Regions from separate parts of the Paenibacillus sp. RUD330 genome, predicted to be linked through region 2. Evidence: riboswitches for the same ligand, from Rfam matches in the RefSeq annotation. Region 2 holds a riboswitch; the other holds the start of a gene.
The links. Region 2 has a riboswitch for glycine ahead of gcvT (glycine cleavage system aminomethyltransferase GcvT). Riboswitches for the same ligand answer to the same signal wherever they lie in the genome.

Region 1 (12,121 bases), 1.6 Mb from region 2:
ATGAATGAGCACGGGGCGCAGGTCAAGTCAAGTCAAGTCAGGTCATGCAAACCCGACCTTCGGCTTCTGGCGTTCCTTGAGGTTGACCGAAACGGTTCGAATCGAGGAGACGGGGATAAACAGTTCCTGATATTCCGTCTTGTATTTCACAAACTTGTCGTCCACTTCTTCCAGAGTGCCTTCCCCGATATGGGTTCCGTCGAGAAAATGAATCAGCACCTGCTTGCCTTTCAACTGCTCCAGCATAGCCATCACCTCTGCGGTTAAAATTGGATTCCATTCCATTGTACACCTACCGGATGCCGGCTTGGCAAAGGATGGATAGCCGAGCCGGACGCTCTCCTGTTCTCAAGGCTGCATGCTCGTAAAAGCTGCATGCTCGTAAAAGCTGCATGCTCGTAAAAGCTGCATGCTCGTAAAAGCTACATGCTCGTAATGATATGGTCCACGATTCCATATTCCTGGGCCTCTTCGGCGGAAAGGAACGTGTCGCGGTCCGTATCCCGCTCGATGCGCTCCAGAGGCTGGCCGGTGCGCTCCGCCGCAATCCGGTTCATCTTGTCTCTCAGCTTAAGGATGCGCGTGGCGGAAATGGCGATATCGCTGGCCTGGCCCTGCGCTCCTCCTGAAGGCTGATGGAGCATGACCTCGCTGTTCGGCAGCGCTCCCCGCTTGCCCTTCGTTCCCGCGAGCAGGAGCCAGGCCGCCATGGAAAAGGCCGTGCCGGTGCAGAGCGTCCGGACATCCGGTTTCACGAACTGCATCGTGTCGTAGATGGCGAGGCCGGCGCTCGTGGAGCCGCCCGGGCTGTTGATGTACATATGAATGTCCTTGTCGGGGTCATCGGCGGCCAGGAACAGCAGCTGCGCGATGATCGCGTTGGCCATATTGTCCTCGATCGCCGTGCCGACGAAAACGATGCGGTCTTTCAGCAGCCGGGAATAAATATCATAGGAGCGTTCCCCCTTGTTGGTCTGCTCCACGACATAAGGGATATGGGTCACAGGTCGTCATCCTCCTTCGCTGGATGGGTCGGAATGGTTTTGCCACTGGTAAACGGATGCGGGGAGGGAAAGGATACGGCTGGAACGCGGAAAAGAAATTCCCCGGCCTTCCGTATCCTTTTGGCAGGATCATTCGTTTACCGGTCAGAATATCTATGCGTATCGAAAGGGGATGCCGCCGATGGAGACGGAGACGGAGCTGGAGCTGGAGCTGGAGGAGGAGCGCGCGGCGCTGAGAAGATATTGCCTGGCGCTGACCCGCAGCGCCTGGGAAGCGGAGGATCTGGAGCAGTCGGCCTGGTGCAGGGCGCTGGCCGCCCCGATCTGGCGGGAGCATGCCAACCGTCAGGCGCTGCTTCTGCGCATCGCCCGGAACCTGTGGACGGACCACTTGCGCAGGGAAGCTCTCCATCGCCGAACGCTGCCCGAGCTGCAGGAGGCGGAGGCCGTCCAGCCTGCGGCTAGCTGGGAGCTGGAGGAGCTGCTGCGCCCGCTGGAGCTCCGCTTGTCTCCTCTGCAGCTGTCGGTATGGCTGCTGCGCGAGGTCATGAACCGTTCGATCCGCGAGACGGCGGAGCTGCTTCTGACGACGGAAGGCGCGGTGAAAGCCGCCTTCCACCGGGCCCGGCGCGCGCTTGACGGCGTCAGGCGCGATCTGCAAGCAGGCGGCCTGCGGGAGCCGGCCGACGAAGCGCTCATGGCGCGGCTGCGCGGCCTGGCCGCTGCGGTGCGGACGGACGATGCGGCCGCCATCGCAGCGCTCGCCGAGCAGGATGTGCTGGAGCCGGCCGTGGCGGTCGGCATCATCGGCGCCAGCGCCCATTCCGCCGCAGCGCATCGGGGACCGCAGGCGATGCTTGGCGGAAGCGGCTTCTACGCCTCCGCCGGCGGCTGGACGTCGTACGGCATGGCGGGCTGATTCGATTTTGATCAATTGCCGATTCAACCGGCTATGAGCCATAGTTGAGACATAGTCGGCTGGTTTGTCGGAAGTATGGTGCAGGAACTTTTGGAAGGAACTTTTGTGCGGCAGACCGTTGCCAGGAGGAGAATTCGGGTGTTCTTCAGACGGTGTATCGGACATACGATCCGTTAGTTAGGGATTTTTTTCGATTTCGTCGAATTATCGGACATAGGTTCCGCTATTTGGGGTAAAACAGCCCGTTTTGAGTTGTTTTCTCCGAAATAAGGGATCCTATGTCCGTTAAATTTTTTTGAACGGTGATTTTGGTTGAAATAGCGGATCGTATGTCCGATACGAGAGAAGTTGTGGTTTTAACGATAGTCGGAACACACCGGCACCTTGGTGCAAGCCCCGGTCAATCTGCCGCGCACCCCGCCAAGCAGCAAGCCCCGCCCAATCTGCCGCGACCCCCGCCAATCTGTCCCAGCCCCGGCCCCAATCGGCAAGAACACACAGCCTGCCCGCAGATCCGGCCTCGTAAGTCGCACACTTCTATCCCGCCGCGTGCAGCGACATGACCGCCTTTTCGCGTAATTGCTGCGGCCGGCCGACCTGCCCGCGGACTGCGGGTTGAAGATGGCCGCGCTCCTGCATATAATGGGTGTAGATAACGTTTGCAATCTTGACGAAATCCTTAATTGAATAGAGCGGATGAAGGCAGCGGGAGAGACTACCTGTAACACGGGGCGGCGCCGAAGGAGTAAGCCCTGGGGACAGGGTGAATCTCTCAGGCAAAAGGACCTTTGCCGGACGCATCTCTGGAGAGAATTCCAAGCCCGCGCACAGGCGCGCATGGAATCACCCAAGGGGAAACTCGCGGAGCGGGAAGCGAGGCAACTCTCAGGTACAAAGGACAGAGCGGAAGAATCGCGGGAACGGGCGGCACGCCCTTCTTTCGGCGCATTCTTCTGCTCTGTCCCTTTTTTCGGCTCTTGCAACAACTCATTTTCGGCCTCTACAACAACTCAAGACGAAGGAGAATGGCTGTGCGGTTCAAAGACGTGTTTTCCATTATCGGTCCGGCCATGGTCGGACCTTCCAGCTCCCATACGGCGGGAGCGGCGCGAATCGGGCTTGCGGGGCGCAGGCTGCTGGGCGAGATGCCGCAGGAAGCGAAAATCTCCTTTTACGGCTCCTTCGCGGCCACCTATCAAGGACATGGCACGGATACAGCCGTCACAGGCGGACTCATGGGCTTCCATACGGATGACCCGCGCCTGCCCGATTCGGTCGAGCTGGCCGAGGAAGCGGGAATGGACCTGGTGTTCCAGGAGGGGAAAGGGCTGTTCCCCCATCCCAACACGGTCCGGCTCGATCTGACCGCTGCGGACGGAGGCCGCAGGCTGTCTCTGCTCGGCACTTCGATCGGCGGAGGCAATGTGGAGGTCGTGGAGGTGAACGGCTTCGCGGTGAAATTCAGCTGCTCGTACCCGACGCTGCTCATCCGGCACCGGGACCAGCCGGGCGTCATCGCGTCTCTCTCGGCGGCGCTGCAGGAGGAAGGGCTCAATATCGGCGGGCTGTCGCTCAGCCGCATGGAGCGCCAGGGCGAGGCGCTGGCCGTGGTGGAGCTGGACGCTCCGGTGAAGGCGGGACTGATGGAGCGGATCGGCCGAATGCCGCATGTGCTTCAGACGGATTATATGGATTTGAACGATGACAGGGGGAACGACGATGAACTTCCGGACGCTGAAGGAACTGAGTGAGCGCTGCGGCGAAAGCGGCCTGAGCATCGGCCGTCTCATGCTGGAGCAGCAGTCGCGCGAATCGGGCCGCGAGCCCGGGGTGGAATTCGCGGCGATGAAGGACTATTACGGCATCATGAAGGAAGCCGTCCATAACGGCCTGACGCGCGACACAACTTCCCGCAGCGGCCTGACCGGGCTCGATGCCCAGCGGGTCGCGGCTTACAACGCGGCCGGGGAGCCGAGCCTCGGCGGCGATGCAGGGCGCGCCATGGCGTATGCGCTGGCCGTGTCGGAGGTGAATGCTTCCATGGGCCGCATCGTGGCGACGCCGACAGCAGGCTCCTGCGGCATTATCCCCGGCGTCTTCGTCAGCACGCAGGAGCGCTTCGGTTGGAGCGATGACGAGATGACCTACGGCCTGTTCGCGGCCGGCGCAATCGGTTATGTCATCGCGAACAATTCGTTCGTATCCGGCGCCGAGGGCGGCTGCCAGGCGGAGGTCGGCTCCGCGATCGGCATGGCGGCCGGAGCGCTTGCGGAGCTGCGCGGCGGCACGCCGGGCCAGGCTGTACACGCGGTCGGGCTCGCGCTGAAGAACTCGCTGGGCCTGATCTGCGATCCGGTCGGCGGGCTGGTGGAGATTCCGTGCATCGTGCGCAACGGCTTCGGCGCCGTTACGGCGCTTGCGGCTGCCGATATGGCGCTTGCCGGCGTGCGGAGCGTCATTCCTTCCGACGAGGTCGTGCAGGTGATGCTGGAGGTCGGCGCTGCGATGCCGGAGAAGCACCGCGAGACTGCGGGCGGCGGGCTGGCGCAGACGCCTACCGGCAAGAAGCTCATGAGCGAGCTGCGCAAGAAAGGCCGCCCTCTGCGCAAGGCGGAGGATCAGGACGGCAATACGGAAGCTTGACCGAAATCCGAATTCAAAGCCTCCTCGCGGAGGCTTTTTTTGCGCGCTGAATCGAGGCTGGAACCGCCGTCAGGCTGAGCATCATGACGTGCCGATATGCTGCTCAAATGCCTCTCGAATGCTGCTCAAATGCCTCTCGAATGTCTCTCGAATGCCTCTCGAATGCCTCTCAAATGCCTCTCAAATGCCTCTCAAATGCCTCTCGAATGCCTCTCGAATGCCTCTCAAATGCCTTCTCAAATACCTCTCGAATGTCTCTCGAATGCCTCTCGAATGCCTCTCGAATGCCTCTCGAATGCCTCTCATATGCTGCCCATATGTCGCTCATAGCCGCTCATATGCCGCTGATTCGGCGTTATCCGGCATATGGGCTTTTTCCTGAAGGCGGATGAGGTTCCGGCCGATTTTAGAGGACCTTCGATGCCTTCCCTTGCCCGGAGAATCGCTCGCAACGGGGAGGTCGATGCCTTCCGGATCGGCTGTGCGGCCATGGATTTGAAGCGGAATCCGGCGGCATGGAGCGATAGGGGCGGCTGCTCGGCTGTTCTGCAGGAGCTGAAGCAGCTAAGGCATGTGCTCGTGCAGTACGGGCATCCGCGACGCACAGCGGAGTGAGCCGACAGCAATGAAATACAGAAGAGCCGATTTCCGCCGATGACGGTTTCAAAACGTATGGAGATGGGTATAGGAAGTAAATCCGTTTAGTGTGCAAGTTCTGCGGAGATCGGAATAAAATAGTACGGTTAGGCGGATGGGACGCGGGGCGGCTGCGGCCGCCGGCGCGCCGAGGCAGTCAACATGTCAGGAGGAATGGCGGAAGTGGTCAAAACCAGAATGGTCGGCTTATGCATGCTGATTCTTGCCATGATCGCCGCAGGCTGCGGCAGCACTTCTCCAACCGAGAAAACGAAAACGCTTACACTCTGGTATTGGAACCGAAGCCTCGACGACGGGCTCATCAAGTCCGTCGAGCAGAAGTTCCCGGGCATCCGCATCAACGCGCAGAAAATCGGAGGCGACTTCAAGTCCAAGCTGAAAACGACGCTCGCCGCCGGCTCCGCAGGACCTGATATCGTCGCTTTCAACGACTGGGTGTCCGAGCTGTTCGTCAGCTCCGACCGCTTCTACGATCTGTACGACCTCGGAGCCAAGGAGATCGAGCCGGATTTCCTCGACTGGAAATGGAATTTCGGCGTCACGCCGGAAGGGACGATGATCGCCCTGCCGATCGATACGGGGCCGACCGCTCTCTTCTATCGGGCCGATCTGTTCCAGGAAGCGGGCCTCCCGTCGGATCCGGAGGACGTGCACAAGCAGCTCGGAACGTGGGAGAGCTATCTCGACGCAGGCAAGAAGCTTCAGGATCATTTTGCCGGCAAGGTCAAGATGCTCGACAACGTGAACAACGTCTACACCCAGGTCAATGCCCAATCCGACCGCATCTATTTCTCCAAGGAGGACGAATTCATCGGAGACACGACCGGCTCCTCGATGAAGAACGCCTGGAGCCTGGCCGTCAAGGCCGCCCAATTGAAGCTGGCCGGCAATGCAAACGCCTTCACGAGCGAATGGAGCGCGGCCATGAACAACAGCAGCATCGCGTCCTTCGTCGGGGCCGTCTGGATGAAGGAGGTTCTGGAGGAGGCCGCGCCGGATACGAGCGGCAAGTGGAGAGTCGCCCGGGCTCCGGGCGGAGACGGCAACAACGGCGGCTCCTTCCTCGCCATCATGAAGACGAGCAACTACCCGCAAGAGGCCTTCGAAGTCATCCGCTATCTTCAAAATCCCGACAATCAGATCCAGTCCTATAAAAATCTCAATCTGTTCCCTTCCGCCGCCAAAGCGCTGGACGATCCCATCATGAAGGAGAAGGAGCCGTTCTTCGGCAATCAGGCGACCGGCGAGATCTTCTCGGAATCCGCACGGAACGTGAAGCCGGCCTACTTCGGAGGCAAGTATTCGAATGTGAACGGAATCGTCGGCCGCGAGCTGACCTCCGTCGCCCTGCAGGGCAAAAACCCCGACAAAGCCTGGAAAGACGCGATAAGCCGGATCAAAAAAGAGCTGCTGCGCTGACGCGGAGCCGATGCCGCTGTGCATTCCTAAGATCAATGGCTGACAGGAGGTCACCCCAATGGGCAATCCCATGCTGAACGCGGAGCCTGCCCGCGCTCCCGTACCCCCGCGCATCAAAGGCAGCTTGGCTTCGAGACTTTGGAGACATCGGAAGGAATACCTGGCCATATCGCCTTTTTACATCTTGTTCGCCATTTTCGGCTTGTTCCCGATCGCATTCTCCATGTACCTGTCCTTCCAGAAGTGGGATGGAATCGGAAGGATGAGCTACAACGGCGTGAACAATTACCGCTTCATGCTGACGGATCCCGAATTCTGGAGGGCGGTCGGCAACACGCTCCTCATCTGGATCTACTCGACGATTCCGATGCTGTTCATCGCGCTGGCCGTCGCGTTCCTGCTCAATTCCTCGTTCGTCCGGTTCCGGACCTTCTATCGGATCGGCTATTTCCTGCCGAACGTCACCTCGCTAGTGGCGGTGGCGATCGTGTTCGGCACGATCTTTTCCAACAATTACGGGCTGCTCAACTATGTGCTGAACTTGCTGGGCCTGAATTCGATCGAGTGGCTGAACAAAACCTGGGGCATCCAGCTCGCGGTGTCCGTCATGGTTATCTGGCGCTGGGCGGGCTACAACGCGATCATCTATCTGGCGGGCTTGCAAAGCATCCCGAGCGTTCTCTATGAAGCCGCCAAAATCGACGGGGCCTCGACGATCCAATCCTTTTTCCGGATCACGATTCCGAACCTGAGGCCGATCATCCTCTTCACGCTGATCACCTCGACCATCGGAGGCATGCAGATCTTCACCGAGCCGCAGGTGCTCGCGGGCAATGACGGAGGGGTCAGCGGCGGCGGCCTCACGATCGTGCTGTATCTATACCGCGAAGCGTTCATCCATAACTACTTCGGCTACGGCGCGGCTGTCGGCTGGGGCATGTTCGTGCTGATCGCGCTCTTCTCGATCGTGAATTGGCTGTTCGTCCAAGGCGGGCAAACCCGCGGGCAGGAGGTGAAATGATGGCGATGAGAACCAAATCGATTCTGCTCCATATCGGCCTCGCCATCGGGCTGCTGATATCGATCTTCCCGTTCTACTGGCTGCTCGTCATGGCGACGCGCACGACATCGGACATTTACAGCTTCCCGCCGAAGCTGTGGTTCGGCACCCGGCTGCTCGACAATATCGGGCGGGTGTTCGACAATGTCGATTTCTTCGGAGCGTTCTGGAATACGCTGTTCGTCGCCTCCGCATGCACCCTGCTGGTGCTGTTCTTCGATTCGCTGGCGGGCTTCACGTTCGCCAAGTTCGATTTCCCCGGCAAAAAGCTGCTGTTCGTCCTGCTGCTGGCGACCATGATGGCGCCGTCCCAGCTGTCGCTCGTGCCTTCCTTCGTCATCATGGCCAAATTCGGGTGGGTCGGCACGTTCAAGGCGCTGATCATCCCGGGAATGGCCAATGCGTTCGGGATCTTCTGGATCCGTCAGTACGCCCAGGAATCGGTGCCGTCCGAGCTGCTGGACGCCGGCCGCATCGACGGCTGCGGCTTCCTGCGCCTCTATTGGAACGTCGCCCTGCCGATATTGCGGCCTGCGCTTTCCTTCCTCGGCGCCTTCACCTTCATCGGAGCGTGGAACGATTACCTATGGCCGCTGATCATCCTGACCGACGAGCGCAAATATACGCTGCAGGTGGCGCTGGCGTCGCTGAACGGAATTTACGTGACGGATTATTCGATGGTCATCGCCGGAACATTGCTTGCCGTCATTCCTCTCATCATCCTGTTCCTGTTCATCAGCAAGCAGTTCATCTCGGATATCGCAGCGGGCGCGATCAAGAGCTGAAGCGGGAGCGGGGAAAGATTCCGGACTTCAAAGGAGCGAGCCGTCCAAGGCCTCATCGGCCGATGGAGGGCTCTTTTTTTGCTGCTGCTCGGCAGAACACGCGGCTGCCGGGAGTCGCGGCTGCAAGTCCTCCGGCCGCCCTCTGCCGGTGCGGGAGCAGCGCCTGCCAAGCGTTCCCCTCCTTTTCCCTTCAATGGGCATTGACACCGGGCAAGGTCATCTCTTATAGTTCCCCTGACCTGATGCATAGGTTCAATTTGTTAGCCTAACAACTTAACGAGGGTGGTCCATCATGTTCAACCGAGCCGCGCAAGCCGAACTGCCCGGGAATTCATTCGAACGAACGTTCCAACAAGCGGTGCAGGAGGGAAACCGAACTTCCTTCCAATACCTCCTGTCGCTGTATAAAGGCAACTTCATGAACCTCGGCATCTCGCTGATGTTCATGGTGATCAAAAGCCTGCCGGTCTATCTGCTGCCGATCGTCACCGCCAATGTCATCAACATCGTCGCCCAGCCCTCCCAGCATTCCATGCGGGAACTCTGGCTCAACTTCGCGGTGCTGCTGGTCGTCGTGCTTCAGAATATCCCGACCCATGCCGCCTACGTGAGCTTCCTCAGCCGCGCCATCCGCACCGTCGAGGCGGGATTGCGCGGAGCGATGGTGCGCAAGCTGCAGCAGCTCTCGATCAATTCCCACCGCGAGCTGCAGGCTGGCCGGCTCCAGTCCAAGGTGCTGCGCGACGTCGAGGCGGTGGAGGGCATGTCCAAGCAGCTGATGCTGGCGCTGTTCCCGGCGATCCTGAACGTCATCATCGCGTTCGGCCTCACGCTGTACACCAACTGGCTCGTCTCGCTGTTCTTTCTCGTCACCGTTCCTTCCGCGATCGCGGTGATGAGGCTGTTCCGCAGGCGGATCAAGCAGAGCAACAGCGAGTTCCGCAAGGAAATCGAGACGATGAGCTCCCATGTGTCGGAGATGGTGGAGATGATTCCGGTCACCAAGGCGCATGGCCTGGAGCAGGTCGAGATCGACCGCATCGACACGACGCTGAAGCGGCTGCAGGGCAAGGGCTACCGGATGGATCTCGTCGAAGCCTACTTCGGCGCCTCCAACTGGGTCACGTTCCAGATCGTGCAGGTCGTATGCCTGCTGTTCACCGCCTATCTCGCTTACACCAACAAGATTCCGGTCGGCAGCATCGTCATGTACCAGGGGTATTTCGGCATGATTCTCGGCTCCATCACGGCTCTCATGAACGTGTATCCGATGATTGCCAAGGGCTTCGAGTCTATTTCTTCCATTACGGAGATTCTGAAATCGCCGGATATCGAGAACAACGCCGGAAAGCTCAAGCTGGCCAAGGTGGCCGGTGATTACCGCTTCTCGGGCGTCCAGCTGAAGTTCAAGGACAGCGAGCAGCATGTGCTGGAGGAGCTGTCGCTGGAGGTGAAGGCCGGCGAATGCGTCGCTTTTGTCGGAGAATCGGGGGCAGGAAAGTCGACGATCCTCAATCTCGTTATCGGCTTCCTCGAGCCCAGCTCGGGACAGGTGAGCGTAGACGGGATTCCGCTGTCCGAGCTGGATCTGTCGGAATACCGCCGCCATCTGGCCGTGGTTCCGCAGACGAACATCCTCTTCTCCGGCTCGATCCGGGACAACATCACCTACGGCCTGAAGGGCATCACGGACGAGAGGCTGATGGAGGTCGTGGAGCTGGCCCATCTGTCGGAAATGGTGGGCAGGCTGCCGCACGGCGTCGACACGATGGTCGGCGAGCATGGAGGCAAGCTCTCCGGCGGCCAGCGCCAGCGCATCGCGATCGCCCGCGCGCTCGTACGGGATCCGCAGGTCATCGTCCTCGACGAGGCGACGTCGGCGCTCGACAACGCCTCGGAATTTCATGTGCAGCAGGCGATGCAGCAGCTCATCAAGGGGCGCACGACATTCATCGTCGCGCACCGGCTGTCTACGATCCGCCATGCGGACCGCATCGTAGTCATGAAGCGCGGAAGAATCGTCGAGACGGGCACGTTCGACGAGCTGATCGCCCTCAAGGGCGAATTCTATCATTTGAAACAGCTGCAGATGTAGCTCTGCAGCCTTACTGAGATAACAGCAAAAAAGAGGATTCCCGTCGGGGGGATCCTCTTTTTTTGTTTCGTTTTTGCATGGTTTAAACCTGGGTTAACTCTTGCAAGCGTCAGACAGACAGGAGGGGGGGTGAATCCTTCCCTGTCTGCTTTGACGAAGAGATGTCCGCTCGCTGTCAAGGACGGCGAAGCGGGTTACTTGCGCAGCTCGAAAAACTCGCAGCCGCTGCGGGAGTGGTAGGCAAGGTCGGCGACGCCGGATTGGATGACGACCGTACGCTCGTCGAAGCGGACGATGCAGCTTCCGGATTCGATCATCTGGTCGTCGCGGAAGACGCGCACCCGAATGCTCTTGTCGAGCGCTTCCTGGAAGTCGGCATCGGTATGCAGCGGGCGTATGTGGGCCATGGCGGGAAGCTCCTTTGTCATAAGGTCGTGGACAGTCATTGAAAGCCATTATAGCACAAGCGCTCAGCGCCGGGGCCCTGTCTGGAGGATGGCTATCGCCGAGAGGCGGGTCTGGGCTCCGCTAGATCAGCGAAGCATCCTCCTGATAAGGGATCCAAGGCAAGGAGGCGAGCAGGAAGTGGGGGATGGACAGTCGGCGAGGTTTGGGGATGAGCGGCGGAGGAAACGATGATACGGAGATGGATCGGCGGAAGGAGGACTGAGGACAATGGATAAGGATCGGAGCGCGGATGGGATTCAGGGCAGCAAACGGGCAAGGAAGGGTGGGATCGATCCCGGCAGACTTCGAATCAGAGTCCGCTGCGTGCATGTCCGCCCGGCTGCTTTGTTCGGGCTTATGCTTCTGTCCGCAGCGATGCTGGAGGGCTGCTTCTCCCATTCCGCTCTGCAGCAGCCGACCCGGACGGTGATGACGGATGTGACGGGCGGAAGGGGGCAGGCACACATTCCGATGCTGGCGCCGGAGACGCTGCCGCAGGCTGATGAGAGAAGCGATGCAGGCGGGGATCGCAATCCTGAGGGCGGAACGGCAGTCGATTCGGCATCCGGGTCTCCAGGGAGCGAAGCATCCGGGAAGCTTCCCGCGGACCCTGCTTCAGTCCCTTCGCCTTTTGCGGCTCCAGGCGAAGCCGACGCATTCCGGGACAGCGCTCCCGAGGCGCTGGCCGTCCGTTCGTCCGAAGCGGCGATGCAAGCGGCTCCATGGATCGCTACGGCCCATACGACGCGAATCAATGCGGCCGATCCGTATGAGGCAGCCGTTCTGGCGTCGCGGATGGCCTGGCCCTCGACGGAAGACGAGGCACGTCCAGGCGGGGTTGTGCTCGTGCCTCAAGGGGACTGGATCGCGGCCGTGCTGGGAGCGGGCTTGATCGACGATGCCGCGGACGGTCCGCTGCTGTACGCGGATGCAGACGGCATTCCGGAGGCGACACTGCGGGAGCTGAAGCGTCTGCGGCCGATAGGGATGCCTGAAAATGGGGGCGTGCAGGCCATTCTGGTCGGGGCGCTGGGACCGCAGGTTCAGCGGCAGGCGGAGAAGCTCGGCCTGCGCGTCGAACGGATCGCGGCC
Region 2 (12,121 bases):
TGCCTTTCTGCGCATTGGTGAATTTAAGGCTGCTGACGATCCAGCGGCTCCCTTTGATGTTCAGCGCATATCCCGAACCGGCGGAGTAGCCGGACAGGATCGCCGGATTCGAGGCGTCGGCGCTCGTCAGGACGATCGGATTGGCCGCCGTCCCCTGGGACGCGCTGGAGAAGGACCCCGTGTACGTGCCCGCAGCCAGCTCGATGCGGTCTCCGGCGGCCGCATTTTTAAGCGCGCTGCTGAGACAGGACGAAGCGCTGCAGGAAATCGTGCGCAGCGGGACCGGGGTCGCCGCTCCGGCTCCGGGGGACGCCGTCGGCTGAACGGTAGAGGTCGGAGCCGGGGTAGCGGAAGGAGATGCCGTCGGAGACGGTTTCAGTGTCGGCGATGCCGTCGGAGATGGAGACGAGGTCGGCACCGGGGTCGGCGATGCCGTTGGAGATGGAGCCGAGGTCGGCACCGGAGTCGGCGAGGCTGTCGGGTTTGCCGTCGGCGTTGGGGCAGCGGCGATCGGCTTCCACAGCGCGGGCACGTTCGGCGGTTCCCAGCCCGTCATCGACGTATGGCCCTGCAGGCATTCATAGCGCCCTCCTGCGTACGTCACGGTCGCCTTGGCCGCATAGGCTGCGCCCGGCGCCCAGGCTGAATCCTCGGCGTACACCCGCTGGCCTGCCGGGTACAAGGCGGCAATCAGCAGAGCCAGCAACAGGCTCCAGATTTTCAGGCCGTCGAGCCTTCCTCTTCTGGGGTCGACCTTCTTCATCAATCATCATCCTTCCTCATGCGGGATGACTATATCTTTGAAAATAGCGGTCGGCCGGGCAAGTGCTGGAAGGCCCATTCCGGCGCTCATCGCACAAATTTCCCCCTGCCCCCTTCAGGCATGTGGGTTGGGAGGGGTCGGAACGGCTGGAGCCGAATCCCCGCCCATTCTGCGGCGCGACGTCTCCTTGCGGCCGGTTGCCGGGACATGCCTGCCCGCTTTGGCGAGTCCCATGACCGGCATGTTTCCATAGACCGCTTCGTGGCTGCCGGGCTGTATCACATATGTTTCATGGAAGATGCCGACCGACCCGTCCGTTCCAACGGAACGATTGAACCTCTTCCAGGCCTCCAGATGAATGCCGCCCCGCGCATAGCGCTCCAGCTGGTCATAGGATCTCCAATACTGCAGCAGCACCGGGCCGCGCGCGCCCAAATGCATCTCATGGCTCATGAACCCTGTATCGGGATTGGCGTACAGCTCCCTCATCATCGGTCCCATTGAGCGAAGCACCGGCAGCCACTTGTGCACGGCCAGCAGCTTGTTGATCCTCATCCCGATGACGAACACGACGAACGTACCATCCATTTCCGCGGTGAACCTTCCCGATATCGCTTTAGCCATTCCTTCCACTCTCCTTTTATTTATCAGTCAATAAATAATGAGGGATAAAAAAGGCCGCTGCTTGAGCGGCATTTCTCATTCCCGGCCCAACTCGCTGAACTCTTCTTCCATGCTCACTCGGCTTCGAAGGCTGCAGCCAAGCTTCAGCAATCCGAGCTCTCCTCCCAAGGGAGCAGCTGTTTCAGTCCTGTCAGCTCGGACAAGGCGATGGCTAGCCCCAGACCGATGAACTGGGTCGCGCGGAAGCCAGGAAACTCCATGCCCGCCCGTTCGAAACGGCCCTTCAAGCTGGCGTGGATGGCGGCAAACTCTTCCTGGACATACTGGCGGATGCCCGGCTCCGGTATGGAGTGGGCCGTCATGCAGAGCAGCACCTCGCTGCGGAAGCCGCCCTCCAGCAGCTCCTGGAACGCATGGCCCATCGCCTGCTCAAGCTCGCCGGGAGGCGCCTGAACCGCCTCGAACGCAACGCGGATCTGCTGTGCCGCACTCTGCAGGACGGACATATAGAGAGCTTCCTTCGTCCGGAAAAAATGAAAGACGTACGGCTGCGTAACGCCGACCGCGGAAGCCACATCCGCCGTCGTTGTCTTGTAATACCCTTTCTCGGCAAACAGCGCGGCTGCAGCGCCCAAAATCTGCTCCTTGCGTCCTGCCGCCTGTTCCTCTCTCGGTGTCATGAGTTAATTTACCTTCCCTGTTCCGTACAATTTATTGATCAATAAATAAGATATCCTCTTCCTGCAAATCTGTCAATCCATCCAGCCGAAAAAAATCCTGCGCTCGAAGGAGCGCAGGATAACGCCCGCGCGTCTTCGCGCGAGGTGCAGTGGCATGCCGGGAGCGTCGGGCCGGCTCAATGTCCGGCGTGATGCACTTGCTCCTGCTTTTCGACTTTCACCCGCTTGATGAACAGGGCGCATACGAAGCCAAGCACGGCAAAGATCATGACGAACAAAAAAGCATTTTGAACTCCCTGGGTCATGGCCGCAGGAACGGTCGACAGATCGGAGGGCGAATGCTTGCCGTCCGCATAATATGCCTTGCTGCCCGCCGTCATGATGCTGATGGCGAGCGCCGTGCCGATCGCGCCCGCAACCTGCTGCAGAGTGTTCATGATCGCCGTTCCGTCCGGATAGAGCTCCCGCGGCAGCTGGTTCAGCCCGTTGGTCTGGGCCGGCATCATGATCATGGAAATGCCGATCATCAGAAGGCTGTGCAGAAGGATGATTTCGCCCTTGGACGTGGCCGTATTGATGCCCGTCAACAGCCAAAGCACGACGAACACCAGCACCAGGCCCGGCAATACGAGCCAGCGCGGGCCGTATTTGTCGAACAGCCTGCCCATGATCGGAGACATGACGCCGTTGATCAGTCCGCCGGGAAGCAGCAGCAGGCCCGCCGCGAGCGGCAGCAGGCCGATGCCTGCCTGCAAATACAAAGGCAGCAGAATGACGGTGGAAAGAATGATCATCATTCCGATGAAGATCATCAGCGTGCCGAGCGTGAACATCGGGAAGCGGAATGCCCGCAGATTCATCATCGGCTGCTTCATCCGCAGCTGGCGGACGGTGAACAGGACCAAGGCGACGACGCCGACGGCGATGCCGATAATGACTTTCGGGCTGCTCCATCCATGGTCGCCTTCTCCAGCGCTGCTGAAGCCGTAGACGACGCCTCCGAAGCCGAGGCTGGAGAGCACGATCGAGAAGATGTCGATGCGCGGACGGGCAAGCTCGGAGACATTTTTCATGAACATCAGGCCGAACAGGAGCGCGACGACCAGAAGCGGCAGCGCCGTCCAGAATATCGTCCTCCAGCTGGCATACTCGAGGAACAGGCCCGCTATCGCAGGTCCGACCGCCGGCGCGAACATGATGACAAGCCCCATCATGCCCATGGCCGCTCCCCGCTTGTGCGGCGGGAATATAACCAGCACCGTGTTGAACATCAGCGGAATGAGCAGGCCGGTGCCGACCGCCTGGACAAGCCTTGCAATGAACAGGAAAGCGAAGCTCGGCGCGCTCGCCGCGATCAGCGTGCCCGCAATCGAGAAGACGAGCGATGCGGTGAACAGCTGGCGCGTCGTGAACCATTGGAGCAGCAGGCCCGAGATCGGCACGAGAATGGCCAGCACAAGCAGAAATCCGGTCGTAAGCCACTGGATCGTGGCGGGCTCGACCTTGAACGTGCCCATCAGTTCATTCAGCGCGATATTGAGCGCCGTTTCGCTGAACATGCCGATGAATCCGGCAAGCAGCAGAGCGGTCATGATCGGAACGACCTTGAAGGAAGCTCCTTCTTGAGGAGCAGCGGCTGCTCCCATTGTTTTTTCCATTCTGATTTCCCTCCTGGGACAGGTTTCCCCGTCCTTTGTCTCTGTTTAGTTTCCGACCCCTCCATGTGTTCCATTCACAAGCACAGGCATGAATTCCTCCACGAGCCGGAACGGCCGGGTGTCGTTGTTCGTCATCGCGAGAATGACGGCGCCCTCCAGCATGGAAATGATCAGAATCGCCGATTTGCCGGCCGATTCAGGATCCAGGCCTCCTTGCTGCAGAGCCGCCTCCAGGCTTCCCTGCCATTCGGAGAATACCGTCTGGCAAGCCTGCCTCAGATCGTCGCTGATGCCGCTTGTCTCCACGAACATCCAGAAGCTGAACGGAATGCATTCGGCAAATGATCCTGCGCTTTCCGTAATGCCCCGCACGAAAGCCTGAAGAGCCTTCGATACCGACGGCTCGCTCTCCATGCAGCTCCGCAGCGAATCCAGCACGGCACGTTTGGACAGCGAGATGCATTCCATGGCGAGCTGCTCCTTGCCCTCAGGGAAAAAGTGATACAGCGAGCCTTTTGGCGCCTTGCTTTCCTTGACGATCTGGCTCAAACCGGTGGCATGATAGCCCTGCAGCAGGAACAAGCGGGATGCCGTCTCGACGATCCGATCCCGGGTATGATTGCGGTCGGCCATAGGAGCTCCTTTCGAATTAGAACGATCGGTCTAGTCAATGAAACCACAAAAAAAGGCATCCGGTCAACGGGCCGGATGCCTTTAGTCAATCTTTACCGAGCCGCGCATGGAACGCGGACATCCGCAAGCGGCAAGAAGAGAGCGCAAATCGCGCCCTCCTCCGCTGTACGGGAGCCTAGTCCGTCAGCTTGGCATAAGCTTCCGCGTCCAGCAGCGCCGCTACAGCCGCCTTCGCGTCGGCGCCCGTGTCGATCTCGATCATCCAGCCGCCGGCAAAAGGATCGTTGTTGACGAGCTCCGGCGAGTCGCCCAGCTCTTCGTTGACTCGGACGACCGTTCCGCTGACGGGGGAATACAGGTCGGACACCGTTTTGACGGACTCGATGGTCCCAAGAGGCTGTCCCGCTTCAACGCTGTCTCCAGCCTGAGGCAGCTCGACGAACACGATGTCCCCGAGCTGATGCTGGGCATGGTCCGTAATGCCGATCCGAACGATCGTCTCTCCTGCCGCTTCCGCCCACTCATGCTCCTCCGTATAGCCCAATCCTGCGCGAATCTCACTCACTGGACGCTCATCCTTTCCCATCATGGCCTGGTTTGGCAATCTATGCGCAAAGCGTAAACGATCACAGGCGGCTGTGTCAACATAACTCACTCGGCATGTCTTTTGGGCTGAAATTCTGTTGACACAGGGTTGTCCCATCTGTAAAACTGGTTGTAACTGAATATGCGGATGAACGCAACGGGAGAGATCGCCGGTACATGAAGCGGCGCCGAAGGAGTAACCCTGCCCGGCAGGGGAATCTCTCAGGCAGAAGGACCTTTGCGGGACGCGCCTCTGGAGAGAACGGAAGCTTGCGGCCCCGCCGCTTCGCCGACGTCACCCAAGGGGAAACCTGCGGAGACGAATGCGCAGGGTAACTCTCAGGTACCAAGGACAGAGCATGGATGACACGTTAAGCGTGGCTGATTTTTTTCAGCCGGCACGGCGTTGTTTTTCCTGCGCTGTCCTTTTTGCTTTTCTCCCTTTCATTATGCGCCAAGGACGGCTTTTCCATCAGTCGGGCGTTGAAGGCTTGCAAGGGGAAGATGATTGATCAGCGAACAGGCTTAACTTTCGAGCACTCAGCATACAAAGGGAGGACTACCATGGCCAATCTGCGCACGACCCCGCTCCATTCCCTCTACAAGGAATACGGCGAAGCCCGCTGCATCGACTTCGGCGGCTGGGACTTGCCGGTTCAGTTCACCGGCATTCTGAAGGAGCATGAGGCTGTCCGGCAGCGCGCCGGACTGTTCGACGTGTCCCATATGGGCGAGTTCCTCGTCACCGGCCAGTTCGCCGGCGATTTCCTGCAGCGCGTGACGACGAACGACGTGTCCAAGCTGAAGGACGGCTCTGCCCAATACACGCTCATGTGTTATCCGGACGGAGGCGTCGTCGACGATCTGCTCGTCTACCGGATCAGCGAGGACCAGTACATGCTCGTCGTCAACGCCTCCAACATCGGCAAGGATTTCGATTGGCTGCGGGAGCATCTGATCGGGGACGTCACGGTGGAGGACCGCTCCGACGACACGGCGCTGATCGCTCTGCAGGGTCCGCTTGCAGGAGAGATTCTGGACCGCTGCACGGATGCCGCCTGGGGCGGGCTGAAGCCGTTCGAGTTCCTGCCGAAGGCGGCTGTATGCGGCGTCGAGCTGCTGCTCTCACGCACCGGCTACACCGGAGAGGACGGCTTCGAGCTGTACGCTCCGGCCGCCGACGCCGCCAAGCTGTGGCGCGCCCTCATGGAAGCAGGCGCTCCGCTCGGCCTCGAGGCGGCCGGTCTCGGCGCGCGCGATACGCTGCGCTTCGAGGCGAGGCTGCCGCTGTACGGCCAGGAGCTGTCGGCCGACATATCCCCTCTGGAAGCCGGACTCGGATTTTTCGTGAAGCTGGATGCGGGGGACTTCATCGGCCGGGACGCGCTCGCTGCGCAGAAGGAAGCCGGCGTGCCCCGCAAGCTGGTCGGCATCGAGCTGCTGGAGCGGGGCATCCCGCGAGCCCATTACCAGGTCTACGCCGGAGAGCAGCTGATCGGCGAGGTGACATCGGGCACCCAGTCGCCGACGCTGAAGCGCAATCTCGGACTCGCGCTGATCCAGGCCGAGCATGCCGCGGTCGGCACCGAGGTCGAGGTCGACATCCGCGGCAAGCGGTTGAAGGCCGCAGTCGTCAAAGCCCCTTTCTACAAACGAAACGCGGCATCGCCCGCATCTGCCAAGGAGTGACAAACCCTTCATGACGACCCAGCATCGCTACATCCCCATGACCGAGCAGGACCAGCAGGAAATGCTGCAGACGATCGGCGCGGCCGCCCTGGAAGACCTGTTCCGCGACATTCCGCAATCCATCCGCTACAAGGGCACGCTGCCGATGTCGGGCGCGCTCGACGAATGGGCTCTCCTCCGCCATCTGAAGGAGCTTGCCGGCCGCAACGCCGATCACGAAACGACGACGAGCTTCCTTGGCGCCGGTCTCTACGACCACCATATTCCCGTCGTCATCAACCATATGATCTCCCGCTCGGAATTCTATACCGCTTATACTCCATATCAGCCGGAAATCAGCCAAGGCGAGCTGCAGGCGATTTTCGAGTTCCAGTCCTACATCTGCGAGCTGACCGGCATGGCCGTCGCCAACGCCAGCATGTACGACGGCGCGACCGCCTTGTCCGAGGCGGCGGCGCTTGCCTCCGCCCACACCCGCCGCAAGCGCATCGTCGTCTCGCGCGCCGTACATCCCGAGGCGCGCGAGATTTTGCGCACGAGCGCCCGCGGCCTCGGGCTTGAGCTCGTAGAAGTCGGCTTCCAAGACGGCGTCACCGACCTGGAAGCGCTCCGCTCCGCCGTCGCTGGCGGCGAGACTGCCGCCGTGCTCGTGCAGTCGCCGAACTTCTTCGGCTGCATCGAGGATCTGGCGGCGATCGAGCCGATCATCCACCATGCCAAAGGGCTGCTCGTCGTGAGCAGCAACCCGCTCTCGCTCGGCTTGCTGGAATCCCCCGGAGCGCTAGGCGCCGACATCGTCGTCGGCGATGCCCAGCCGCTCGGGATCCCTTCCTCCCTCGGCGGACCGACCTGCGGATTTTTCTCGGTGGCCGAGCCGCTCATGCGCCGCATGCCGGGACGCATCGTCGGCCAGACCAAGGATCTCGACGGCAAGCGCGGCTTCGTGCTGACGCTGCAAGCCCGCGAGCAGCATATCCGCCGCGAGAAGGCGACGTCCAACATCTGCTCGAACCAGGCGCTGCTCGCCCTGTGCGCTTCCATCTATCTCAGCGTGATGGGCAAGCAGGGCATCCGCGAAGCCGCCGAGCTCAATATCCGCAAATCGCATTACGCGTCCAAGACGCTCGGTTCGGTGGAAGGAATCGGCCTGCCGTTCGGCTCCGCTCCTTTCTTCAATGAATTCGTGGTCTCTCTGCCGGAAGGCGCATCGGCCAAGGAGCTGAACAGCAGGCTGCTCGCCGAGGGCTTCCTCGGCGGCTTCGATCTCGGCTCCGCTTACCCGGAGCTTGAGGGCCATATGCTCGTCGCCGTAACCGAGAAGCGCACGAAGGAAGAGATCGACGCATTCGCCGCCGCGCTTGGCGGCCTGACGAAGGAGGCGCGCGCATGAGCAGCCATGAACAACTGAAGAGCGCCGGAATCATCGATGTGAAGCCCGAGAAGGCGCTCATTTTCGAAATGAGCCGTGAAGGCCGCAAAGCCTATTCCCTTCCTGTCTGTGACGTGCCTGATGAGGAAGGGCTCGAGGATCTGATTCCTTCCTCCCTGCTCCGCAAGCAGCCGGCTTCCCTGCCGGAAGTGTACGAGGTGGACGTCATCCGCCATTATACCGAGCTGTCCCGCCGCAACTTCGGCGTCGACAACGGCTTCTACCCGCTCGGTTCCTGCACGATGAAATACAATCCGAAAATCAACGAGGATGCGGCCCGGCTGAACGGCTTCGCCCGCATCCATCCTTACCAGCCGGAAGAAAGCATCCAGGGCGCGCTGGAGCTGTTGTACGTGCTGCAGAACGATCTCGCCGCGCTTACCGGCATGGATGCCGTCACGCTGCAGCCGGCTGCCGGAGCCCACGGCGAATGGACCGGCCTCATGATGATCCGCGCCTACCACGAGAGCCGCGGCGAGATGCGCACGAAGGTCATCGTGCCGGACTCCTCGCACGGCACCAACCCGGCCAGCGCCACGACGGCCGGCCTGGATACGATCACGATCAAGTCCAATGAGCGCGGACTTGTCGATCTCGATGCGCTGCGAGCTGCAGTCGGCCCTGATACAGCCGCCCTCATGCTCACGAACCCGAGCACGCTCGGCCTGTTCGAGGAGCAGATCGTCGAGATCGCCGCCATCGTGCATGAAGCCGGCGGCCTGCTCTACTACGACGGAGCGAACTCCAACGCCATCATGGGCATTACCCGCCCGGGCGACATGGGCTTCGACGTCGTGCATCTCAACCTGCACAAAACCATGAGCACGCCGCATGGAGGCGGCGGTCCCGGAGCCGGTCCTGTCGGCGTAAAGGCCCATTTGACTCCGTTCCTTCCGAAGCCGGTCGTCGGCAAGCGCGATGACGGCAGCTACTTCTTCGACTTCGACCGTCCCGCTTCCATCGGCCGCGTCAAATCGTACTACGGCAACTTCGGCATTCTGGTCCGCGCGTACACGTATATCCGCACCTACGGTCCGGAAGGGCTGCGCCGCGTCTCGGAATGCGCCGTGCTGAACGCCAACTACATGATGGCGCGCCTCGCGGAAGCCTATGAGATTCCGTACCCCGGCGTCTGCAAGCATGAGTTCGTCATGTCCGGCCGCGGACTCAAGGAATACGGCGTGCGCACGCTCGACGTCGCCAAGCGGCTGCTCGACTTCGGCTATCACCCGCCGACCATCTACTTCCCGCTCAACGTCGAGGAATGCATCATGATCGAGCCGACGGAGACCGAGAGCAAGGAAACTCTCGACGCCTTCATCGACACGATGATCCGCATCGCCCGCGAAGCGAAGGAGACGCCTGAGCTCGTGCAGAACGCTCCGTATACGACCGTCGTGCGGCGGCTGGACGAAACCCAGGCTGCCCGCAAGCCGGTGCTGAACTGCTCCTGCTGAATACAAAAAAAGCTTTTCCCGGCGCTGCCCGGGAGAAGCTTTTTTTGCATGGCTGCGCATGCCTCGCCCTACCTGCTGAAGCTGTGATGTCCAGCATCGCGGCAAGCACGGACGGCCAGCCATCCGGATGGAGTTCATGTCCGGCTCCTTCAAGCGTCAAGAGGACGGACTGACGATTGTGCGCTGGAGATGCCGGGCGTGCGCGAATGGAGCGATCGGATCTTCGGTTCCGTGCACGATCAGAGCCGGCTGTCCGATTTTCCGTTCGTCCGGGCAACATATTCTTCGCCTTCCGGAGCATCGCCTGATTCACCGTGCTCGGCAGCGGGGCGGACTGTTCCTGCGAGCAGCTCGCTTAGTCCCGGTTGATCAGTTGCTGCTGCCGCCTTCAGGTTCGCCGCCAGACATAACGGACCGCGCTACATGAAGAAGACAGGACGAATATGTTAAAGTGTATAGATACGATCCGGTTGTTAAGGAAGGAAAACATTGCCATGATACAAGAAATTTATTCCGGCCTGCTTTTGCTTGACCGCATGGAAGATTGGGCGGAGCCGGACGTGCTCCACTCCTTTGCCTTGGACGAGCTGCTCTGCCGCCAGACCGGTCTCGACGGCGTCCCCGTTCTTCATCTTTGGCGCCACCCTTCGGGCTTCGTCATGGGCCCTCGCGACAGCCGCCTGCCCGAGGCCGCGCTTGCCTCCAAGGAGCTTGAGCGCCTCGGTCTTTCCGTCGCTGTCCGCAACTCCGGCGGGGCAGCCGTGCCTCTCGACCCCGGAGTCGTGAATATTTCCCTTATCCTGCCTCTTCAGGGCAGCGCCTCGGTGCGGTTCAACGATGATTTCCAGCTGATGTACGAGCTCATCGCAGCCGCGCTGGATGGCTTCGGTGTCCGTGTCGACAAAGGTGAAATCGCCGGAGCCTACTGTCCAGGAGACTACGATCTCAGCATCGATGGCCTCAAGTTCTGCGGCATCGCGCAGCGCAGGCTCGCCCGCTCCTACATCGTACAAGCCTTCGTCAATGCCGGAGGCTCGGGAGCCGAGCGCGGCCGCCTCGTTCGTCAGTTCTACGATACTGCTGCCGGCCGCTCGGGCACCGAGCTCAGTTATCCGCTCGTGGAGGCCGGCACGATGGCGAGCTTGGAGGAGCTGGTCGTCGGCCTGTGGCCGGATCCCTCCCGCCTGTTCGCCGAAGCCGCCGTTGATGCAGCCTTTGGCAGCGGCGGCCGTGCCGTCTTCCCTTCCGCCCGCATGCCGGCGAACTCTTCCATCCGCGAGCTGGCGCATTCGCTGCGAGGCCGTTATCCGATCGGCCATCGGCCGTAACTCAGAGGCTTTTCCCGCCCCGAATGACATAAAGGGCGGGAGAAGCCTTTTCACGATTCGGCCTGACCGAATCGTACAGGCCGGAATTGACAACCGCATAGTACCGATGCGGAGAATCGCCATCTATTTGCGACGAGTCATTGTCCGTGTCCTTCAGTTGCTCCTCTCTTGGAGCAGGCAGGTGTGCCCCGCCTGCAGGTACTGCCACAGCCGCTGTGTGGCTCGAAGCCTTTCGCTTGCTCTCGAATTCATGATCAGATGCCGCCAGATTTCCCTTGAATTCATGGGTCGACGCTTTTCGGCCGCTCTCGGATTCATGGGTCGACGCTTTTCGGCCGCTCTCGGATTCATGGGCCCACGCTCGATCGCTGTTCGGCTCGCTGTTCCATGCCTTTCGCCGGCTTTCCGATTCATGGCTCCACGCCTTCCGATCCCTTTCCGATACTTGACCCCATCCCATCGCTGGGCCGGTATAATAATTCCAATCGTCTATCATATGTCACCTGATTTCTTCAATTAATTTGCTTCCTTAAGCACACAAAAAAAGCCACGGACTCCGAGTCCGTGACTTCATCAATCGGCCGTGCGGGCAGCTCCGTCCTGCAAGCCATGCCGCCGCATCGTCCTATTCATGGTCCGTGGAGACCTCCGGAAATGACGCATCCCGGTACGTGACATATTCAGTTGGTGCATCGTTTCTGCCCGCGGCATTGCCAGCTGCCATCATCGCCATTCCATTCATGATCGCCATATCCTTCAGCCTCCCTTCAATTTGCTTTCTGTGGTCATTGTATGGCGCTCAAGCCAGTCCCGTCAATCCATATGGACGGTAGAAAATGCTTTAGGCTTTTTTGGCCTTTTTTTGGCCTTCTTTTTAGCCTGACTTTTTTGGACTGCTTTTTTTGCCTGATGTAGATTGACGAGGCAAGGTCTTAGCCTTATATCCCGAACATGGCGGCAAAGATCATACGCAGGTTTATTCCCTGAGCCTGCACAGGTTATAATAGAATCACGCGGCTTTCATGCCGATGCTGTCCGCAACGCTAAATCCCAGGAGGTACATACCGATGTCCTATTCCGACTATTTTGCTTCCCGCCGGGAAGAACAGCTGGAAGAGTTGAAGCAGTGGCTTCGCATTCCGAGCATCTCGGCTCTGTCCGAGCATAAGCAAGACATCCAGTCCGCCGCCGCTTGGCTGGCCGACACGCTCAAGCGCGCAGGACTCGAAAATATCGAGATCATGACGACGGCGGGCAATCCCGTCATCTATGCCG

Region 1: another riboswitch for glycine. It lies ahead of sdaAB (L-serine ammonia-lyase, iron-sulfur-dependent subunit beta); the one in region 2 lies ahead of gcvT (glycine cleavage system aminomethyltransferase GcvT).

The regions. Positions count from the first base shown of each region.
Region 1 is NZ_CP022655.2:507,707-519,827, forward strand. It holds gene CIC07_RS02285 (hypothetical protein) at 43-285, opposite strand; gene clpP (ATP-dependent Clp endopeptidase proteolytic subunit ClpP) at 423-1,004, opposite strand; gene CIC07_RS02295 (RNA polymerase sigma factor) at 1,186-1,923, shown strand; glycine riboswitch at 2,620-2,721, shown strand; glycine riboswitch at 2,722-2,835, shown strand; gene sdaAB (L-serine ammonia-lyase, iron-sulfur-dependent subunit beta) at 2,949-3,674, shown strand; gene sdaAA (L-serine ammonia-lyase, iron-sulfur-dependent, subunit alpha) at 3,643-4,566, shown strand; partial or broken gene CIC07_RS02310 (DUF3626 domain-containing protein) at 4,930-5,181, shown strand; gene CIC07_RS02315 (ABC transporter substrate-binding protein) at 5,377-6,642, shown strand; gene CIC07_RS02320 (carbohydrate ABC transporter permease) at 6,701-7,663, shown strand; gene CIC07_RS02325 (carbohydrate ABC transporter permease) at 7,660-8,487, shown strand; gene CIC07_RS02330 (ABC transporter ATP-binding protein) at 8,780-10,582, shown strand; gene CIC07_RS02335 (hypothetical protein) at 10,777-10,989, opposite strand; gene CIC07_RS02340 (hypothetical protein) at 11,258-12,121, shown strand, end outside.
Region 2 is NZ_CP022655.2:4,499,443-4,511,563, forward strand. It holds gene CIC07_RS25525 (carbohydrate-binding protein) at 1-763, opposite strand, end outside; gene CIC07_RS20615 (DUF4188 domain-containing protein) at 878-1,387, opposite strand; gene CIC07_RS20620 (TetR/AcrR family transcriptional regulator) at 1,531-2,067, opposite strand; gene CIC07_RS20625 (DHA2 family efflux MFS transporter permease subunit) at 2,244-3,713, opposite strand; gene CIC07_RS20630 (TetR/AcrR family transcriptional regulator) at 3,771-4,358, opposite strand; gene gcvH (glycine cleavage system protein GcvH) at 4,534-4,923, opposite strand; glycine riboswitch at 5,092-5,191, shown strand; glycine riboswitch at 5,195-5,301, shown strand; gene gcvT (glycine cleavage system aminomethyltransferase GcvT) at 5,508-6,632, shown strand; gene gcvPA (aminomethyl-transferring glycine dehydrogenase subunit GcvPA) at 6,643-8,022, shown strand; gene gcvPB (aminomethyl-transferring glycine dehydrogenase subunit GcvPB) at 8,061-9,518, shown strand; gene CIC07_RS20655 (lipoate--protein ligase family protein) at 10,013-10,846, shown strand; gene CIC07_RS25720 (hypothetical protein) at 11,472-11,597, opposite strand; gene CIC07_RS20660 (dipeptidase) at 11,914-12,121, shown strand, end outside.